3 regions of the Microbulbifer sp. ABF4_107 genome follow, and region 1 is predicted to be linked to each of the others. Evidence: predicted binding sites of a transcription regulator. Region 1 holds the regulator's gene; each other region holds the start of a gene.
What was found. Region 1 encodes sigma-54, which starts transcription at its own class of promoters, with help from an activator protein. Its sites were predicted from a motif close to TGGCACANNNNTTGCNNT; they were not measured.
Positions count from the first base shown of each region.

Region 2: a site for sigma-54 is predicted at 2,344-2,361, ahead of ACYX4K_RS11405 (NarK family nitrate/nitrite MFS transporter). Genes of this name have one in related genera too.
Region 3: a site for sigma-54 is predicted at 4,287-4,304, ahead of glnA (glutamate--ammonia ligase). Genes of this name have one in related genera too.

Region 1 is NZ_CM149983.1:579,408-585,243, forward strand. Features, by position in the region: gene ptsN (PTS IIA-like nitrogen regulatory protein PtsN) at 1-231, opposite strand, end outside; gene hpf (ribosome hibernation-promoting factor, HPF/YfiA family) at 286-579, opposite strand; gene ACYX4K_RS02290 (RNA polymerase factor sigma-54) at 778-2,238, opposite strand; gene lptB (LPS export ABC transporter ATP-binding protein) at 2,468-3,193, opposite strand; gene lptA (lipopolysaccharide transport periplasmic protein LptA) at 3,291-3,827, opposite strand; gene lptC (LPS export ABC transporter periplasmic protein LptC) at 3,814-4,377, opposite strand; gene ACYX4K_RS02310 (KdsC family phosphatase) at 4,424-4,972, opposite strand; gene ACYX4K_RS02315 (KpsF/GutQ family sugar-phosphate isomerase) at 5,024-5,836, opposite strand, start outside.
Region 2 is NZ_CM149983.1:2,779,918-2,785,753, forward strand. Features, by position in the region: gene ACYX4K_RS11390 (hypothetical protein) at 270-446, shown strand; gene ACYX4K_RS11395 (ANTAR domain-containing response regulator) at 455-1,057, shown strand; gene ACYX4K_RS11400 (CmpA/NrtA family ABC transporter substrate-binding protein) at 1,112-2,200, shown strand; gene ACYX4K_RS11405 (NarK family nitrate/nitrite MFS transporter) at 2,603-4,081, shown strand; gene ACYX4K_RS11410 (NarK family nitrate/nitrite MFS transporter) at 4,228-5,694, shown strand.
Region 3 is NZ_CM149983.1:3,890,492-3,896,327, reverse strand. Features, by position in the region: gene glnG (nitrogen regulation protein NR(I)) at 1-455, opposite strand, end outside; gene glnL (nitrogen regulation protein NR(II)) at 524-1,597, opposite strand; gene ACYX4K_RS16005 (DUF4124 domain-containing protein) at 1,908-2,591, opposite strand; gene glnA (glutamate--ammonia ligase) at 2,820-4,223, opposite strand; gene thiI (tRNA uracil 4-sulfurtransferase ThiI) at 4,614-5,836, shown strand, end outside.

The DNA of each region.
Region 1 (5,836 bases):
GATGGGCTTCTCACAGCCAGGCAGACGGCAGTGTGGAATGGCGACACCTTCACCAATGCCGGTAGAACCCAGGCGCTCCCGGGCTACCAGCTGGTTGAACACTGTGTCGGTGTCCAGGTCGGGGTATAGTTCGGAGATCGCCTGGGCGATATTGAGCAACAGCTTTTTCTTGCTACTCCCCGCCAGGTGGCAAAGGCTCAGGCGGGGAGAGAGTAATGCTTCCAATGTCATAACGTGCAGATGATCTAGCGGTGCGAATCAACCGTTGACTCGTAATGATGGAGCCTAGCGGTGACCGCGTAACTTCTCTTTGTGTTTCAACAGCTGTCGGTCGAGTTTGTCGGTCAGCGAATCAATCGCCGCGTACATATCCTCTGACTCCGAATCGGCAAAAATATCCTTGTTGCCGCTCACGTGAATCCGCGCTTCGGCTTTCTGGACTAGTTTGTCGACGGACAGGGTGACCTGGGTTGTGGTGATCAGGTCATTGTGGCGGGAGAGCTTGTCCAGTTTGGTCAGGCAGTAATCGCGAATGGCCGGAGTAACGTCTACATGGTGGCCACTGATATTGATCTGCATGGATTTCTCCTCATCGAGTACAACACAATCTGGCTGCACCCCCGCACAGGGCGGCAACCCTACTAGGAAGTGCGTCAGAATGGAAGGATACACTCGCTGTCAGGCTATTGGTTGCCCAGAAAATAGCCGCCGAGGCCAAGTGTAGGTGGAATTGGGGGGAAGGCACGACGGGTTTGGGTAAAAGTGTGACCCTGCGGCCTACACCAGTCGCTTTCTTTCGCTTGAGGAGGGGATGCCCATGGACTCCCGGTATTTCGCTACAGTGCGTCGCGCCACCTTGATCCCCTGGGCGTCGAGCTCCTGGGTGATCTTGTTGTCAGACAGCGGTTTGCGCGGCTGCTCGCCATCGATCAGCTTGCGGATCAGCGCCCGGATGGCAGTGGAGGAAGCATCTTCTCCGGAGTCGGTGCTGACATGGCTGGAGAAAAAGTACTTGAGTTCGAATACGCCGCGAGGCGTGAGCATGTACTTCTGGGTGGTGACCCGGGAAATAGTGGACTCGTGCATGCCGATGGTTTCGGCAATATTCGCCAGCACCATGGGTTTCATGGCTTCCGGCCCCTGCTCGAAAAATCCCTGCTGCTTTTCCACAATGCTGCTGGCGACCTTGAGGAGCGTTTCGTGGCGGCTTTGCAGGCTTTTCAGGAACCAGCGCGCTTCCTGCAGGTTGTCGCGCAGATAGTTGTTTTCACTGGAGTTGTCTGCACGCTTGATCATTGCCGCGTAGGCGTTATTGATGCGCAGCTTGGGCGTGGTTTCCGGGTTTAGTTCCACGACCCAGCGGTCTTGCTTGCGGCTGACGATGACGTCGGGCACCACATACTGGGGCTCCTCGCCACCGAAGGCCTCACCGGGGTAGGGCGTGAGCGTCTGGATCAGCCGCATGACATCGCCCAGTTGCGCTTCGCTGAGGCGGGTGCGGCGGCTCAATTGGCGAAAGTCCCGTTTTCCCAGCAGGTCCAGGTGCTGGCTCACCACGGCTACGGCCTGAGAAAGCCAGGGGGTTTGGTCCGGCAGCTGGCGCAGTTGCAGCAGCAGGCTTTCGCGCAGATCGCGCGCGCCACAGCCCGCCGGCTCCAGCTGCTGGATGGTCTTCAATACGGCCATGACCTCATCGACGTCCAGCTCCATGGACTCCGCCAGCTCTTCAATGGGGGTACCCAGGAAGCCGTTGGGAGCGATGGCGTCGATCAGCGTTTCGCCGATCAGCTTGTCTTCGATAGAGAGTGGGGTGAGGTTGAGTTGCCACTGCAGGTGATCCTGCAGGCTTTCCGAGGCCGCGCTGCGCTGCTCGAGCGCGAAATCTTCGCCCTCGCCGCCACTGTGGCTGCCGCTTGAATAGATGTCGTCCCAGCGCGTATCTACCGGCAGGTCATCTGGAATATCGTTGGTCCAGTCGCCGTCTGCGGAGGACTCGGCCTGGGTTTCCGCGGCTCGCTCAGAGGCTTCTTCCTTGCGCTCTGCGGGAGTGTTCTGGTCCTGGAGTGATTCTCCGGCGTGCTCGTCGAAGTCCGACTCCAGCAGCGGGTTGCTGTCCAGGGCGGATTGAATTTCCTGTTGCAGGTCCAGCGTCGACAGCTGCAGCAGGCGGATGGCCTGTTGCAGCTGTGGCGTCATTGTCAGCTGAGTGCCGAGTTTTAACTGGAGTGACTGCTTCATAGGGGTGTGCCGGCAGAAAAATCTGGCGTGAATCCGCTGCGGAGAATTTTATGTTTCCGGCGGCGGGGTAAAGCTCATTTCATGCAGACTACCCCGGGGCGGGGCGGAAGACAAGAGGGCGGTTAAGCAATAAGTGTGCCGAAAAAATGATGGCATTTGGTCACAGCTTAAATCCTGTGACCAATGTCTTCGAGTTGGCGTGAAATAGGGAGGTCTTTCCCTCTGTGAACTAGATGGTGAACTCGTGTCCTAAGTAGACGTCTTTCACCTGTTTGTTTTCGGCCACGTCGCGGGGGTCGCCAGAGGCGATAATGTGGCCTTCGCTGACGATAAACGCGGTCTCACAGATGTCCAGGGTCTCGCGAACGTTGTGGTCGGTGATCAGAACGCCGATTCCGCGGTCTTTCAAGTGGCGGATGATCTGCTTGATATCGTTGACGGAAATGGGATCGACACCGGCGAATGGCTCGTCCAGCAATACGAATGCGGGGTTGGTTGCCAGGGCGCGGGCAATCTCCACTCGCCGCCGCTCACCACCTGATAGGGCCATACCCAGGCTTTCGCGGATATGGGTGATGTGGAACTCTTCCAGGAGGGCTTCCAGCTGCTCCTTGCGCTGGGCATTGTTCAGGTCTTTGCGAGTCTGCAGGATCGCGAGGATATTGTCCTGCACCGAGAGGCGGCGGAAAACGGAGGCTTCCTGAGGCAGGTAACCAATGCCTTTGCGCGCGCGGCCATGCATGGACAGGCCGGTGATATCTTCATCGTCGATCAATACCTGGCCAGCATCCGCCTGCACCAGACCGGCGATCATATAGAAGCAGGTGGTTTTACCCGCGCCGTTGGGTCCCAGCAGGCCGACGACCTGGCCGCTGGATACGCTCACGGAGACATCCTGAACGACTTTGCGCTTTTTGTACTGCTTGGCGAGATGGAGCGCCTTGAGCGTTGGCATTATTCAATTCCGGCTGGGGCGGCACCTGGCCGCACTCAATAAATCTGCGTGTTGCGTTGGCGGTAATGGCTCAATGCCGTTACTCGCTAAAGTCTCATTACTGTCCGTCGGTGTCCCCGGACTGCCCTTCGGGCTTCCAGATCATTTCCACGCGCTTTTTCTCTGACTGGCCGCGGGCCTTCATCTGCTCACTGTTCAGGTCGTAATCGATGCGTTCGGCGGTCAGGGTGTTGCCGTCGCGGTCGACAAACGCCTCTCCGGTAAGTTGCAGGGCGTCATTGGCCACCAGGAATTCGATGCGCGCAGCGCGGGCCTTGACCGGCGTGGTGCTTTCTTCGACCTGTTGCTGGAAGTGCGCTGGCGTGCCGGTGGCGATGACCTTGTTGATCTCTCCCTTGCTGTTGCCGTGCACTTCAACCCGGTCGGCACGAATCTGCAGGGAGCCCTGGCTGATTACAACATTGCCGCTGTAGACCGACAGGTTCTTGCTGCGGTTCGCTTCCAGGTTGTCTGCAGAAACCTTGACCGGCTGCTGGCGGTCGTCGGGCAAGGCGACGGCCTGGATGCCGGGCAGTGCGCAGGCGAGTGCCAGTGCCAAAGTGGTCAGGCGGCGGCGTAAGTCAGCGAAGTTCATAGCGGCTTTCCACATCGGACAGTATTTCTACCTTGTCTTTTTTTAGATCGGCGCGCAGGCCCTTGCCGGTGGTGAGGTTGAGGCCATCGGTGATGGTAACAACTTTGTCCGTTTCGGCGAATTCCTCGCGGGGTTTGATGACAATTTTCGGCGTGCGCAGCGTAATGCCGGGTTGGGGCAGCTCCATAACCGAGACATCGCCCTCCAGAACCACCTTTTGCCCGTTGTCATAAGCCACGCCGGTACGGGACTCCGTGCGCCACTTGGTGTCATCGCCCTGGTAAAACATCATCCGCGGCTCGGTAAGGTCAGCTCGGTCGCGGCGGGCAAACTGGAAAAAAGTAATACGTTTGGCGTCTACTTCGTAGGCCAGGTCGCCCTCGACCCCGTAATGCCGTGTGCGCGCATCGCGAATGATCAGATCGGCAGCGCGGTTGTACTCTTGCTGAGTTGGGCGCTTGCCCAGCAGTTGTTCGGGCGGACTTTCGGTGAACCATAGCCCGAGGGAGATCAGTGCAACTACGATCACCAGGGGAAGCCAGGTGCGCATCCGATATTTCTTCCTTTTTCCTGTGTCAGGTTTTAACGCAATTCAATTACTGCGCTATATAAGGAGCCAGCGCTGCGTCGAAGGTTCCCTGGGCACGCATAATGCGATCGCAAACCTCTCGCACCGCGCCCAGGCCGCCGCTGCGTTCGGTGGTGAACAGGGCGCGTTCCTGTACCGGTGAAGCCGCGTTGGGAACCGCGATCGGGCAGCCCACGCGGGTCATCAGTTGCAGATCAGGATAGTCGTCGCCGACATAGGCGATGTGTTCCAGATCGTATGGCTCGCCCGCGAAAAGCTCGAGAAAGGCGCTGTATTTGTCTTCACGGCCCTGAATCAGGCGGGTGATACCCAGGTCGTGCGCACGTTTTTCAACCAGGGCGCTGCGCCGGCCGGTGATGATAGCAACCGCGACGCCAGACTGCTGCAGCATTTTAATACCGTGGCCGTCCAGGGTGTGGAAGGTTTTCTGCTCGTTGCCCTGGTTGTCGAAGTACAGGCGGCCATCGGTGAGCACTCCGTCCACGTCGAGAATCAGGTGACGTACTTTGCTCAGCTTTTCCTGAATCTGTTGCTCGCTGGCGTGTGAATGACTCACGTGGTGTTCCTTTAGGTTGTGTGGTCCTGGTTACGGCGCGGGCGGTTGTGCTCAGATGACGCCGGCCCGCAGTATGTCGTGCATATGCAGCAGACCTATCGGGTGGTGCTCGGGGTCTTCCACAACCAGTGCGGTGATTTTGTTGTCTTCCATAATGCGCAGGGCTTCTGCGGCCAGAGTGTGCGCGCTAACTGTTTTCGGGCGGCGGCTCATCACCTGCTCCATTGTGGCGGTATCCATCTCCAGCTTCTGGTCGATCACCCGGCGCAGGTCGCCGTCGGTAAACACGCCGAGCAGGTGTCCGCTGCCGTCGACCACAGTGGTCATGCCGAAGCCCTTGCTGGTCATTTCAAGGAGTGCCTTCGACAGTGGTGTTGCCGGCGATACCTGCGGCAATTCTTCGCCGGCGTGCATTACGTCTTCGACCTTGAGCAGTAATTGGCGGCCGAGGGCGCCCCCCGGGTGCGAGAAGGCGAAATCTTCCGCGGTAAAGCCGCGGGCTTCCAGCAGGGCGACCGCGAGAGCATCCCCCATGACCAGGGTAACGGTGGTCGATGAAGTAGGTGCCAGGTTTAGCGGGCAGGCCTCGGTATCCACCGCAATATCCAGATTGACGTCGGCGGACTGGGCCAGAGGGGAGTCCGGCTTACCGGTCATGCTGACTAGCGGAATACCCAGCCTTTTCAGCAGCGGCAGCAGGGTCAGAACTTCCGCAGAGGAGCCCGAGTTGGAGATGGCGATTACCAGGTCCTGGCGGGTAATCATGCCGAGATCGCCGTGACTGGCCTCTCCGGGGTGAACGAAGAAGCTCGGTGTGCCTGTGCTGGCCAAAGTAGCTGCGATCTTGCGGCCAATATGGCCGGA
Region 2 (5,836 bases), 2.0 Mb from region 1:
GGAGGCACCCAGGGCAACGGCCAAGCGCATCACCCGTCCACTACCGGTCCGGGAGGTCAGGTTTTCCCGAAGGTTCACGGGATCTGCTGCAGTTGGTACGAGTTTTGATTGTCCATATACCTCAGGCAAAGAAGCCCGGCTGCACAATCCGTGCCGCCGGGCTTTTTTATGCCTGCCGGACTGCAGGAATTGATGGTGCTCGGGATGGTACTTGGGACTGATGAGTCGACAGCTCAGCCGCTGTCTCTGGCATCAAGATTGCAGCGACTTTGCATAAATTCTATAGCGATCGCCACAGCCGCGAGTACGGCAACGAACTCGACCTGGTAGCGACCTATGCCATAACAAGAAATATCGGCCTGCTCGCCAAGTACGCCACCTACGATGCTGATACCTTCAGCACCGATTCGGACAAGTTCTGGCTGCAGTTCGAACTGAAGTTTTGACGGAAGCGATGACGACGATACCTGCCACTGCCCCTATCAGTATTCTGCTGGTCGATGACCAGCCCGAACGCGCCTCTATGGTCGCCGGGCAGCTCACCGCTGCCGGCTACAACCTGCTGGCTCAACTTTCCAGTGCCGAAGGCCTGCTGTTTCAGGTAGAACAACACCGCCCGGACATCGTGCTGATCGATATCGAATCCCCGGACCGGGATATTCTCGAGAGCCTGTCGGTGATCAACCAGCACAATCCCACCCCGGTGGCGATGTTCTCCGCCCGCGGCGGCGCTGAGTTTATTACCAGTGCGGTAGAGGCCGGGGTCAGCGCCTATATGGCCGAGGGCCTGTCCGCGGAGCGGGTGGCACCGGCCATCGAAATCGCCATGGCCCAGTTTCGCAGCTACCAGCACCTGCGCCAATCCCTGGAGCGCACCCAGCAGCAACTCGACGAGCGCAAAATCATTGAGCGGGCCAAAGGCCTGCTGATGGCGCGCAAAAACATCAGCGAGCAGGCCGCCCACCAGACCCTGCGCACCCTGGCCATGAACAGCAATTCCACCATGCGCAATGTGGCAGAGCAGATCGTCACGCATCTGCAGAGCGCAGTGAATTAATACGGAAGACCCCCTGGTGCGACCAATGACTAAAAAGAATTCGAGAGTATTACTGTGAGCAGCCTGCAAGCCGAAAAGCCAAACCTGAAACTTCTTTACCTGCGCCTCACCGACAGCGCACCGCTGATCATTGCTCGCGAGATGGGCCTGTTTGATCGCTACGGACTGAACGTGGGGTTGCAGCGGGAAACCTCCTGGGCCACCCTGCGCGACAAACTGATTGGTGGCGCCGCCGATGCCGCGGCGATGCTGGCCCCCATGCCACTGACCCTGAAGCAGACGCTGCCACACTGCGAAGAACAGCTTCTCAGTGGCCTGATCCTTAGCTGCAACGGCAACGCCATCACCCTGTCAAAAGCGCTCTACGATCAGCTGCAGACAGATACCGACGATGCCGCCGGCACCGGTGCCGCACTCAAAGCATTTATTGACGCCCGCGGTGACGATGAAGCGCCGCTGACCTTTGCCAGCGTCTACCCCTTTGCCAGCCACACTCTGCAACTGCGTCACTGGCTGAACAGCGCCGGCATCAACCCCGATACCGATGTACGCCTGCTGGTACTGCCACCGGAGCAGATGGTGGATCATTTGCGCCGCGGCGATATCGATGGTTTCTGTGTGGGCGAGCCCTGGAACACCCTCGCGGTACAGGAAGGTATCGGTGTGATCGCCACCCCCAACAATGCCCTGATGCCAGCAATGCCGGAAAAAGTGCTGGCAGTCACCCAGAGCTGGCACGAGGCCAACCCGGCCACCCACCTGGCCCTGCGCGCCGCCCTGCTGGAAGCCTGCGGCTGGTTGAGCGACCGCAGTCACCGCCGCGATGCCATCGGTATTTTGGCCCGGGCCGAATATCTCGACCTGCCGGAGGAAACCTTTGCCGCCTCCCTGAACGACCAACTGCTGAGCCAGCAAGGCCGCGAACCGACACAGAATACCGGCTGGCACCTGTTCGCCCACCCGCAGACGGACCACGGCCGCCCCACCGAGAAGAAGGCCCGCGAGCTGCTCACCCTGTGTAATGAGATTGCGCCGGTGGATATGGACACGGCGGCGCTGTTCCAGTCCGATCTCCACCAGCAAACCCTGGACTATATTCGCCACCAGCAGCTGAGCGCCCCCAGGCACGCCCGCACCAATTAACCCCCAGCCCGACCAGGGCTCGCCCGCCCCCGGTGCACAAGCGTGCACCGGGGCGCTCAAAACAGCCCAAAACAGGGCACCCACTCTCTCCCGCACCAATAGACTTCCCCCCTTTGCACCACCATCCGTACCTCGCCCAAAAATGGCACAGATATTGAATACCTATTAAATGCGCGCGCAAAGCGGCGGGATAAAAACAACAGACCTGAGCAAGACTCGGGCAAATCCCAACGCTGAAGTCAGTAGCGCCATCTCTTTATTGAGAAACCATAGCGAATACGAAATTCAGGACAGCGAAGTCCACCGGCGGCAGCCAGCTGCGCCCGTGGGCTTTTTTTGTGTCTGCGATTTGGCCCCGCCGACACGAACCCAGCTGCTCCGATGAGGGAATTAGAGAAACCGATGTCTGGACACAGTCAATCCGATCGCCTGAACCTGTTGTCGTTTACCGGTAACGTCAAAATCCTGCACATGACCTGGCTGGCCTTTTTCCTGTGCTTCTTTGCCTGGTTCAGCCACGCCCCGCTGCTGATGGCCATCGCAGAAAGCCTGGCACTGACTCCGGACCAGGTAAAAACCCTGCTGATCCTGAACGTGGCGCTGACCATTCCCGCGCGCATGATCATCGGCATGCTCACCGACAAATACGGCCCGCGCCTGACCTTCTCCGCGCTGCTGGCCATCGGCGGCCTTCCCTGTTTCGTATTCGCCCTGGCCGACAGTTTTGTGCAGGCGGCCATCGCCCGCTTTTTTATGGGCTTTATCGGTGCCGGCTTCGTGATCGGTATCCGCATGGTGAGCGAGTGGTTCCCCGCCCGCCACCTCGGCACCGCCGAGGGTGTCTACGGAGGCTGGGGTAACTTCGGTTCCGCCGCCGGCGCCATCTTACTGCCTTCCCTAGCATTAGTATTCGGTGGTGACGACGGCTGGCGCTACGCCATTGGTCTCACCGGTGTGATCGCGCTGCTGTACAGCGTGGTCTACTACAACAGCGTGACCGACACTCCCAAAGGATCGACCTATTTCAAGCCGAAAAAAATCGGCGCGATGGAAGTGACCAGTAGCGGCGACTTTTTTCTGCTGCTGTTTATGAAGCTGCCCATGTACGGCGCCCTGGCGCTGTTGACCTGGAAACTGTCGCCGGCGGAAGTGGGCCTGCTGAATCAGTTCTGGACCTACACCATTTACGCCGCCCTCACCGGTCTCTATCTGCTGGAACTGAAAAAAACCTGGAGCATCAACCGGGAGGTTTTCACCAATCCACCGGCGCCGATTCACCGCTACAAATTCAAGCAGGTGGCGATTCTCAATCTGCTGTACTTCGCCACTTTCGGTTCCGAGCTGGCAGTGATCTCCATGCTGCCGCTGTTTTTCTTCGAGACCTTCACCCTGGACCCGGTAAAAGCCGGTCTGGTGGCCTCCGCCTATTCCTTTATGAACCTGGTTTCCCGCCCCACCGGCGGTCTGCTGAGCGATAAATATGGTCGCAAACCGGTGCTGATGATTCTGGTGGCGGGCCTCGCCTGCGGTTACCTGCTGATGAGCCAGATCGGTGAAACCTGGCCGCTGTACCTGGCGGTGGGTGCGGCCATGCTGTGTTCCTTCTTTGTACAGGCCGGTGCCGGTGCGGTATTCGCGGTAGTGCCGCTGATAAAGCGCCGCCTCACCGGCCAGATTGCCGGTATGACCGGCGCCTACGGCAATGTGGGCGCGGTATTTTTTCTGACGGTGCTGACCCTGGTGGATTACCAGACGTTTTTCCTGGTGATCGCCGGCACCGCTGTTTTCAGTTTTATTGTTCTGTTGCTGATGGAAGAGCCGGAAGGCCATATGGTAGAGGTGATGCCGGACGGCAGTGTCTCCCTGATTGATGTAGCCTGAGCTCTTCCACTTCCGTCATTCCCGCGAAGGCGGGAATCCAGCTCTGCGGTATCTGGATCCCCGCGTTCGCGGGGATGACGAGCTCGCGTTTCGGGCGGCGACCGCAACAGAACAGAGAAAAGATTCATAACTAACGGGATACGACCATGTCCAGTGATTCTTTAAATCTGTTTTCCTTCAAAGGAAAGATCCGGGTGCTGCACCTGACCTGGATCGCTTTCTTTATTACCTTCCTTGCCTGGTTCAACCACGCACCGCTGCTGATGGCCATTGCCGACAGCCTGTCGCTCACCTCCGAGCAAGTGAAGACACTGCTGATCCTGAACGTGGCGCTGACCATTCCGGCGCGGGTGATTATCGGCATGCTGACCGATAAATACGGCCCGCGCCTGACCTATTCCCTGCTGCTGGCCATTGGCAGTATCCCCTGTTTTATCTTTGCGCTGGCGGACAGCTTTACCGCGGCGGCTATCGGCCGTTTTCTGCTGGGCTTTATCGGCGCAGGGTTCGTGATTGGCATCCGCATGGTTTCCGAGTGGTTCCCGGCAAAGCAGCTGGGTACCGCGGAAGGTATTTACGGTGGCTGGGGTAACTTTGGTTCTGCCGCCGGTGCCATGAGTCTGCCGACCATCGCACTGCTGTTCGGTGGCGACGACGGCTGGCGCTATGCCATCGGTATTACCGGTGTGATTGCGCTGGTTTACAGTGTGATTTATTACCGCTCGGTAACCGACACTCCGAAAGGCGGCACCTATTTCAAGCCGAAGAAAATCGGCGGTATGGAAGTGTCCAGCCCGTCGGACTTTGTACTGCTGCTGATCATGAAGGTGCCCATGTATGCGGCGCTGGCGCTGCTGACCTGGAAGCTGTCGCCGGCGGGCGTGGGCATGCTGGCAATGCCGGTGGCGATCGCGATTTATGTATCCCTGGTGGCGCTGTACGTGTTTGATGCGAAGAAGTGTTACGACATCAACAAAGAAATTTTCGTCAAACTGCCGGAGCCGATCCATCGCTATCAGTTCAAGCAGGTGGCGGTGCTGAACATTCTGTACTTCGCCACTTTCGGTTCTGAGCTTGCGGTGATTTCCATGCTGCCGCTGTTTTTCTCGGAGACCTTTACCCTGGATCCGGTGAAAGCGGGCCTGCTGGCTTCTGCTTATGCGTTTATGAACCTGATGTCCCGCCCGGCGGGTGGTTTGATCAGTGACCGGTTCGGGCGCAAGAGTACGCTGCTGATTCTGACGGCGGGTCTGGCGCTGGGCTATCTGACCATGAGCATGATCGACAGCGAGTGGCCTTTATACCTGGCGGTGGCTGCGGCGATGGCATGTTCTTTCTTCGTGCAATCCGGTGAGGGTGCGGTGTTTGCGGTGGTACCGCTGATCAAGCGTCGCCTGACCGGGCAGATTGCGGGGATGACCGGGGCTTACGGGAATGTGGGCGCGGTGTTTTATCTGACGGTGCTGAGCATGGTTTCTTACCAGACCTTCTTCCTGGTGATTGCGGGTACGGCGGTGCTTGGCTTTGTGACGCTGCTGTTCCTGGAAGAACCGGAAGGTCAGATGGCGGAAGTCATGCCGGATGGTAGTGTTTCTCTGATCGACGTTGCGTAATTCTTCAAATACGGTCATGCCGGACTCGATCCGGCATCCAGCTTCGCAGCACTGGATTCCGGGTCAGGCCCGGAATGACGAGAGGGGCGAATTCTGGCACCGACTTTATAAACCGTCATGCCGGACTTGATCCGGCATCCAG
Region 3 (5,836 bases), 900 kb from region 1:
TCCTGCATCGCCGGCGCTTCACCGATGATTTCCTTGTTGCCGGTGCCGTTCTCGATTACTACCGGCTCTTCCGGCTGCTGCTCGTTGGCCAGCGCCAGAGCTCGGCGGGTAACCGCCACCGCTTCATCGACGTCGAATGGCTTGGGCAGATATTCAAAGGCACCACCCTGGTAGGCGGCGACCGCACTGTCGAGATCCGAGTGTGCGGTCATGATGATGATGGGCAGCGACGGGCGTTCCGCCTGGAAACGCTGAAGCAGCTTAAAGCCGTCGGAGCCCGGCATGCGAATATCGCTGATCACCACATCCGGTGATTCACTGTAGAAATCGTCCAGGGCGCGATCGCCGTTTTCATAACAGGTGGTATCGATCCCGGCGCGGGAAAGCGCGCGCTCCAGTACCCAGCGGATGGAGCGGTCGTCATCAATGATCCAAACGCGATTGTTCATAGTAATTTCCGGCCTGCGTTTTTAATTCAACTCGTTCTTTCGGTCTTCAACCTGCCCTGGTAAAAACGTCGCGGCTAGTCCGTGGCCAGCGGCAGATAAATCTGGAATTCGGTCTGTCCCGGCTGGCTCTCACATTTAATGAGCCCCCGGTGTTGGTTGATGATGTGCTGGGAAATAGAAAGTCCCAGCCCGGACCCTTCTGCTCGTCCGGAAATCATCGGATAAAAAATCCGCTCACGGATGTCTTCCGGAATCCCCGGGCCGTTATCGACGATGTCGATTCGGCACACCAGCGAACAGTGGCGGCGGCCAATGGTGAACTGGCGCTGCACCCGCGTGCGAATGGTCAGACTGCCCTCCGCCAGGCCAATATTTTCTTCGATGGCTTGCATGGCGTTGCGCGCGATATTCAATACCGCCTGGATCAATTGCTCGCTGTCTGCCGGAATATCCGGTATCGAGGGATCGTAATCCCGCTGGATAATCAGCTCGCCACTGCACTCGGCTTCCACCAATTGCGCGACGCGCTCGGTGATGGTGTGCACGTTCACCGGCTCCAGCCTTACTGGAATCCTTGGCCCCAACATGCGGTCCACCAGATTACGCAGCCGATCGGCTTCTTCGATGATGATCTGGGTGTACTCCCCAAGCCCTTCATCATCCAGCTCACTCAGCTCTCTTTGCAGTAACTGTGCCGCTCCGCGAATACCACCGAGGGGATTTTTGACTTCGTGCGCCATGCCACGCACCAGATTGCGGGTGGTCTCCTGCGCAGAGATCAGTGCATCCTCGCGCGCAATGCGCAGCAGGCGGTCCATCGACTGTACTTCCAGCAACAGCAGCCCCAATTCGGTAAGCGGGGTTACCGAGTAGTCGACGGTGCACTCTTCCAGGTTGTGCAAAAACCACAGGGCGCGACGCACGGTGTATTTCTCACCACTGGCCAGTGACGAGCGCAGCGCCTGCAGGGCCGCGGGGTTTTCCCGTACCACCTCCTCGAGGGGCTGGCCACAGGCGCGGGCGCTGGACGCCGCCACCAGGTCTTCCGCGGCGGAGTTCAGATAGCAGAGGGACAGGTTTTCATCGAGCACCAAAACGGCCGAGGTGAGGTTGTCCAACAGCAGGCGCAACTGGCGGTCATTGAGCATTCGCGGTTCCGAAGTAATTCACATGTCCGGTTCGCTTAATGGCAGTGCAAGAAGCAAACCAAAATGGCGCAAAAAATCGGGCCCATATGAAGATTTACGAGCCACTGGCGGCTGCAGCCAATATCGATCGCACCATTATTGTGCGCAGAGCAAAAAATGGCCAGCGCCGAAGCACATTGTGGGGCGTGGGTACGGGCGAGTGAGTCAGTGCGGGGCGCAACTGCAAACCGAGAACAAACCGAGAAAGAATGAAGCCCCCGCTGCGGACGCTGGCGAGGGCTGTGTCGGAGGGGCAGGTATTGTGCCTGCCTCAGCGCGGCTGGGGCTTGATTGGCTTCGCCACTCCGGGGGCCTGCGGCAAGCGCGGCATCTGTGGGGCCTGCTCGGCGGGGAAGTCCGGCACCTGACCGCCGGGGCGCTTAACGTGTACCTGGATGGTCTGGGACTGCGCCAGGGGCTCGCCGCTGGCACCGAGCAATACTGCCTGGATGGTGTGAGTGCCGCGTTCCAGCGCCGATATATCCAGGCTGGTACCGGAGGAGCTGCCGGACCAGCGCTGGCCATCAATGACCGCAAAAAACTGATATCCGTCCCGCGGTACCGGGTTCAGCGCCACTTCGAGCACAATAAAGCGCTGCCCCGGGGGAATAGTCGCATCGTTGGCTGGGCTGACAATGGCAAAATTCACCGGCCCCAGTTCGGCGCGCTCACGCTCTGCTTCACTGCGCGGCGACAGTTTGCGCGTGGGGAGACCCTCCCCGGGGGTGGCCGGCTGGACATTGATAGGGCCGATTTCCACTTTTTCGGCCTTTTCTCCAGCGGGAGGGTTGTCGCTGAATGTCACGCGCCCATCGGGGCCGACAATCTTGTAGACGGCGCTACCGGAGGAATTCCCCTGGGCGGCGGATTTGTCGTCACTGTGCTCCTGGGCCAAACCCGGCATTGCCAGTAGTGCAAGCCAGAGTATGGACAACTGCGCGGTGGATCTGATCATGGGCGCTCCCGCAATCTTCTTTGCAACATTCCGTTCTCTAAAGGCTAGTGTACTCGCGAACGATATAACCGCATAAATACTCCAGCCATATACCACCGAGTTCGGCGCATAAAAAAAGCCCACACCTGTCGGTATGGGCTTTCTCGTCATCTTTGCACCTTCTCATCGGCCCTTCAAAAGAACCGGCGGGGGCGCAGAGATGATACCTGCTAATTGGCAGGACTTACATTAGCAAGAGTAGTAAAGCTCGAACTCAACCGGGTGCGTGGTCATCTGCAGACGCTGTACTTCTTCTTTCTTCAGTTCGATGTAGGCGTCGATGGCGTCGTCAGTGAATACACCACCTTCGGTCAGGAAGGCGCGGTCCTGATCCAGTGCTTCCAGGGCCTGATCCAGGCTGGCAGCAACGGTCGGGTACTCGGCCAGCTCTTCCGCCGGCAGGTCGTACAGGTCTTTGTCTGCAGCGTCGCCAGGGTGGATCTTGTTCTTCACGCCGTCGAGGCCAGCCATCAGCAGTGCAGCGAAGGCCAGGTACGGGTTGGCGGTCGGATCCGGGAAGCGGGTCTCGATACGCTTGCCTTTCGGGCTCGGCACGAACGGGATACGGATGGACGCAGAGCGGTTACGCGCGGAGTAGGCCAGGATTACCGGCGCTTCGAAGCCCGGAACCAGACGCTTGTAGGAGTTGGTAGACGCGTTACAGATCGCGTTCAGGGCGCGTGCGTGCTTGATGATACCGCCGATGTAGAACAGGGCAGTTTCAGACAGGCCAGCGTAGGCGTCGCCCGCGAACTGGTTTACGCCGTCCTTGCTGAAGGACTGGTGTACGTGCATACCGGAACCGTTGTCACCGACCAGCGGCTTGGGCATGAAGGTGGCGGTTTTGCCGTAAGCGTGCGCTACGTTGTGTACCGCGTACTTCAGGATCTGAACTTCGTCAGCCTTTTTGGTCAGGGTGTTGGCGCCAACGCCGATTTCACACTGGCCAGCGGTACCCACTTCGTGGTGGTGTACTTCGATCTCCAGGCCCATGGCTTCCATGGCGGAACACATGGCGGCACGGATGTCGTGCAGGGAGTCGACCGGCGGAACCGGGAAGTAGCCGCCCTTAACGCCCGGGCGGTGACCCATGTTGCCTTCTGCGAAAGAGGCGCCGGAAGACCAGGCCGCTTCTTCAGAGTTGATTTTGTAGAAGGCGCCGCCCATTTCGGCACCCCAGGTGATGTCGTCGAATACGAAGAACTCGGGCTCCGGGCCCATCAGCACGGTGTCGCCCAGACCGGTGGACTTCAGGTATTCCTCGGCGCGCAGTGCGATGGAACGCGGGTCGCGCTCGTAGCCCTGACCGGTGATCGGGTCAACGATGTTACAGCGAATGATCACGGTCGCTTCGTCGGTGAACGGGTCAATGAACGAAGTTTCGTCATCCGGCATCAGGATCATGTCGGATTCGTTGATGCCCTTCCAGCCAGCGATGGAAGAACCATCGAACATCTTGCCTTCTTCGAAGAACTCACCGTCAACTTCCTTAGACGGAATGGAAACGTGTTGTTCCTTACCTTTGGTATCGGTGAAGCGCAGGTCTACCCATTTGGCTTCGCTCTCTTTGATCAGGTCGAGCGTCTTTGACATTACAGTCCTCCAAGAATGAAAAGTTATGTTCGCGCCGATTCGCTTTATCTTGTGGCAACAGTAAAAGCAAAGAGTGTGCCAAATTGGGGCAAACCGGTAACAATGTGATTCGGGTCGTTGGAAATGGCCACCCGCGGGAGCAATCGGGTGCAAATCAACCAACCAGCACGTTATTTCAAGCGCCAGCACTCCCTCTCAGGTCACGATAGTCCCAATAATGGTGCCCTCAAACCTCTATTTGCACTATTTTGGGGCCAGAAAGTCACGAGAAGCACCAACTTGGTGCCGCGAGCAAATTCCTTATTGCGAGTTTATAATTCGCCACCTTTTCCGGGAAGCCACCAAATCCGCTCCCGGCCTCAAATTCAACCGCGGTTCCGGCACACCTCTATGCACTTCGTCGTCAAATTTTTCCCAGAGATCACCATCAAGAGCAACCCCGTGCGCAAGCGCATGTCGCGACAGCTCGCCGATAACCTGCGCAAGCTGATGCGCCAGCTGGATGACCGTATCAAGGTGCAGAAGGACTGGGAAAAGATCGACGTCATTGCGCCGGACGCAGTATCCCACCTTTCCGACCGTATCGAAGAGGTACTGGCGCACACCCCGGGAATCGCCAACTTTGCACGGGTGCAGCAGTTCCCGCTGGGCGACCTGGATGACATCTATCAGAAGACCCTGGCGATCTGGGGTCCGCAACTGGCTGGCAAGACGTTCTGCGTGCGGGTGAAACGCACCGGCAAACACGAATTCCAGTCCCTCGACGTGGAACAGTATGTGGGCGGCGGCCTGAATATGAATACCCAAGCCGCCGGGGTAAAACTGAAAAACCCGGACATCACCGTCAAACTGGAAGTCCGCCACGACAAGCTGAACGTGATCGAGGAACTGCACCAGGGCCTCGGCGGCTTCCCGCTTGGCACCCAGGACCCGGTGCTGTCACTGGTGTCCGGCGGCTTCGATTCCACCGTCGCCAGTTACCTGACCATGAAACGCGGCATCCGCACCCACTTTCTGTTTTTCAACCTCGGCGGCCGCCAGCACGAACTGGGGGTAAAAGAAGTGGCCTTCTACCTGTGGAATAAGTACGGCGCCTCACACCGGGTGCGCTTTGTTACCGTGCCGTTTGATGAAGTGGTGGCGGAGATTCTGGAACAGGTGGACGATTCCTATATGGGGGTCACCCTCAAGCGCATGATGTTGCGCGCCGCCACCGCCGTGGCCAAAGAACTGGAAGTGGACGCAGTGGTAACCGGCGAAGCCATCGCCCAGGTCTCCAGCCAGACCCTGAAAAACCTGTCGGTAATCGACAGCGTCACCGACACCCTGGTACTGCGTCCGCTGATCACCTCCGACAAAACCGACATCATTCGCACCGCGCGGGAAATCGGTACCGAGGAGTTTGCCGCGAATATGCCGGAGTACTGCGGGGTGATTTCGGTAAAACCCACCACCCGCGCAAAAATGGAAAAGATCGAACACGAGGAAACCCGCTTCGACTTCACCGTCCTCGACCGCGCCATCGGCAACCGGGTGATGCAGAATATCGATCAGGTGATGGACGACCTCGGCGAGGATGCACCGCCGGTGGATATTTTCAGCGAGCCCGGCGA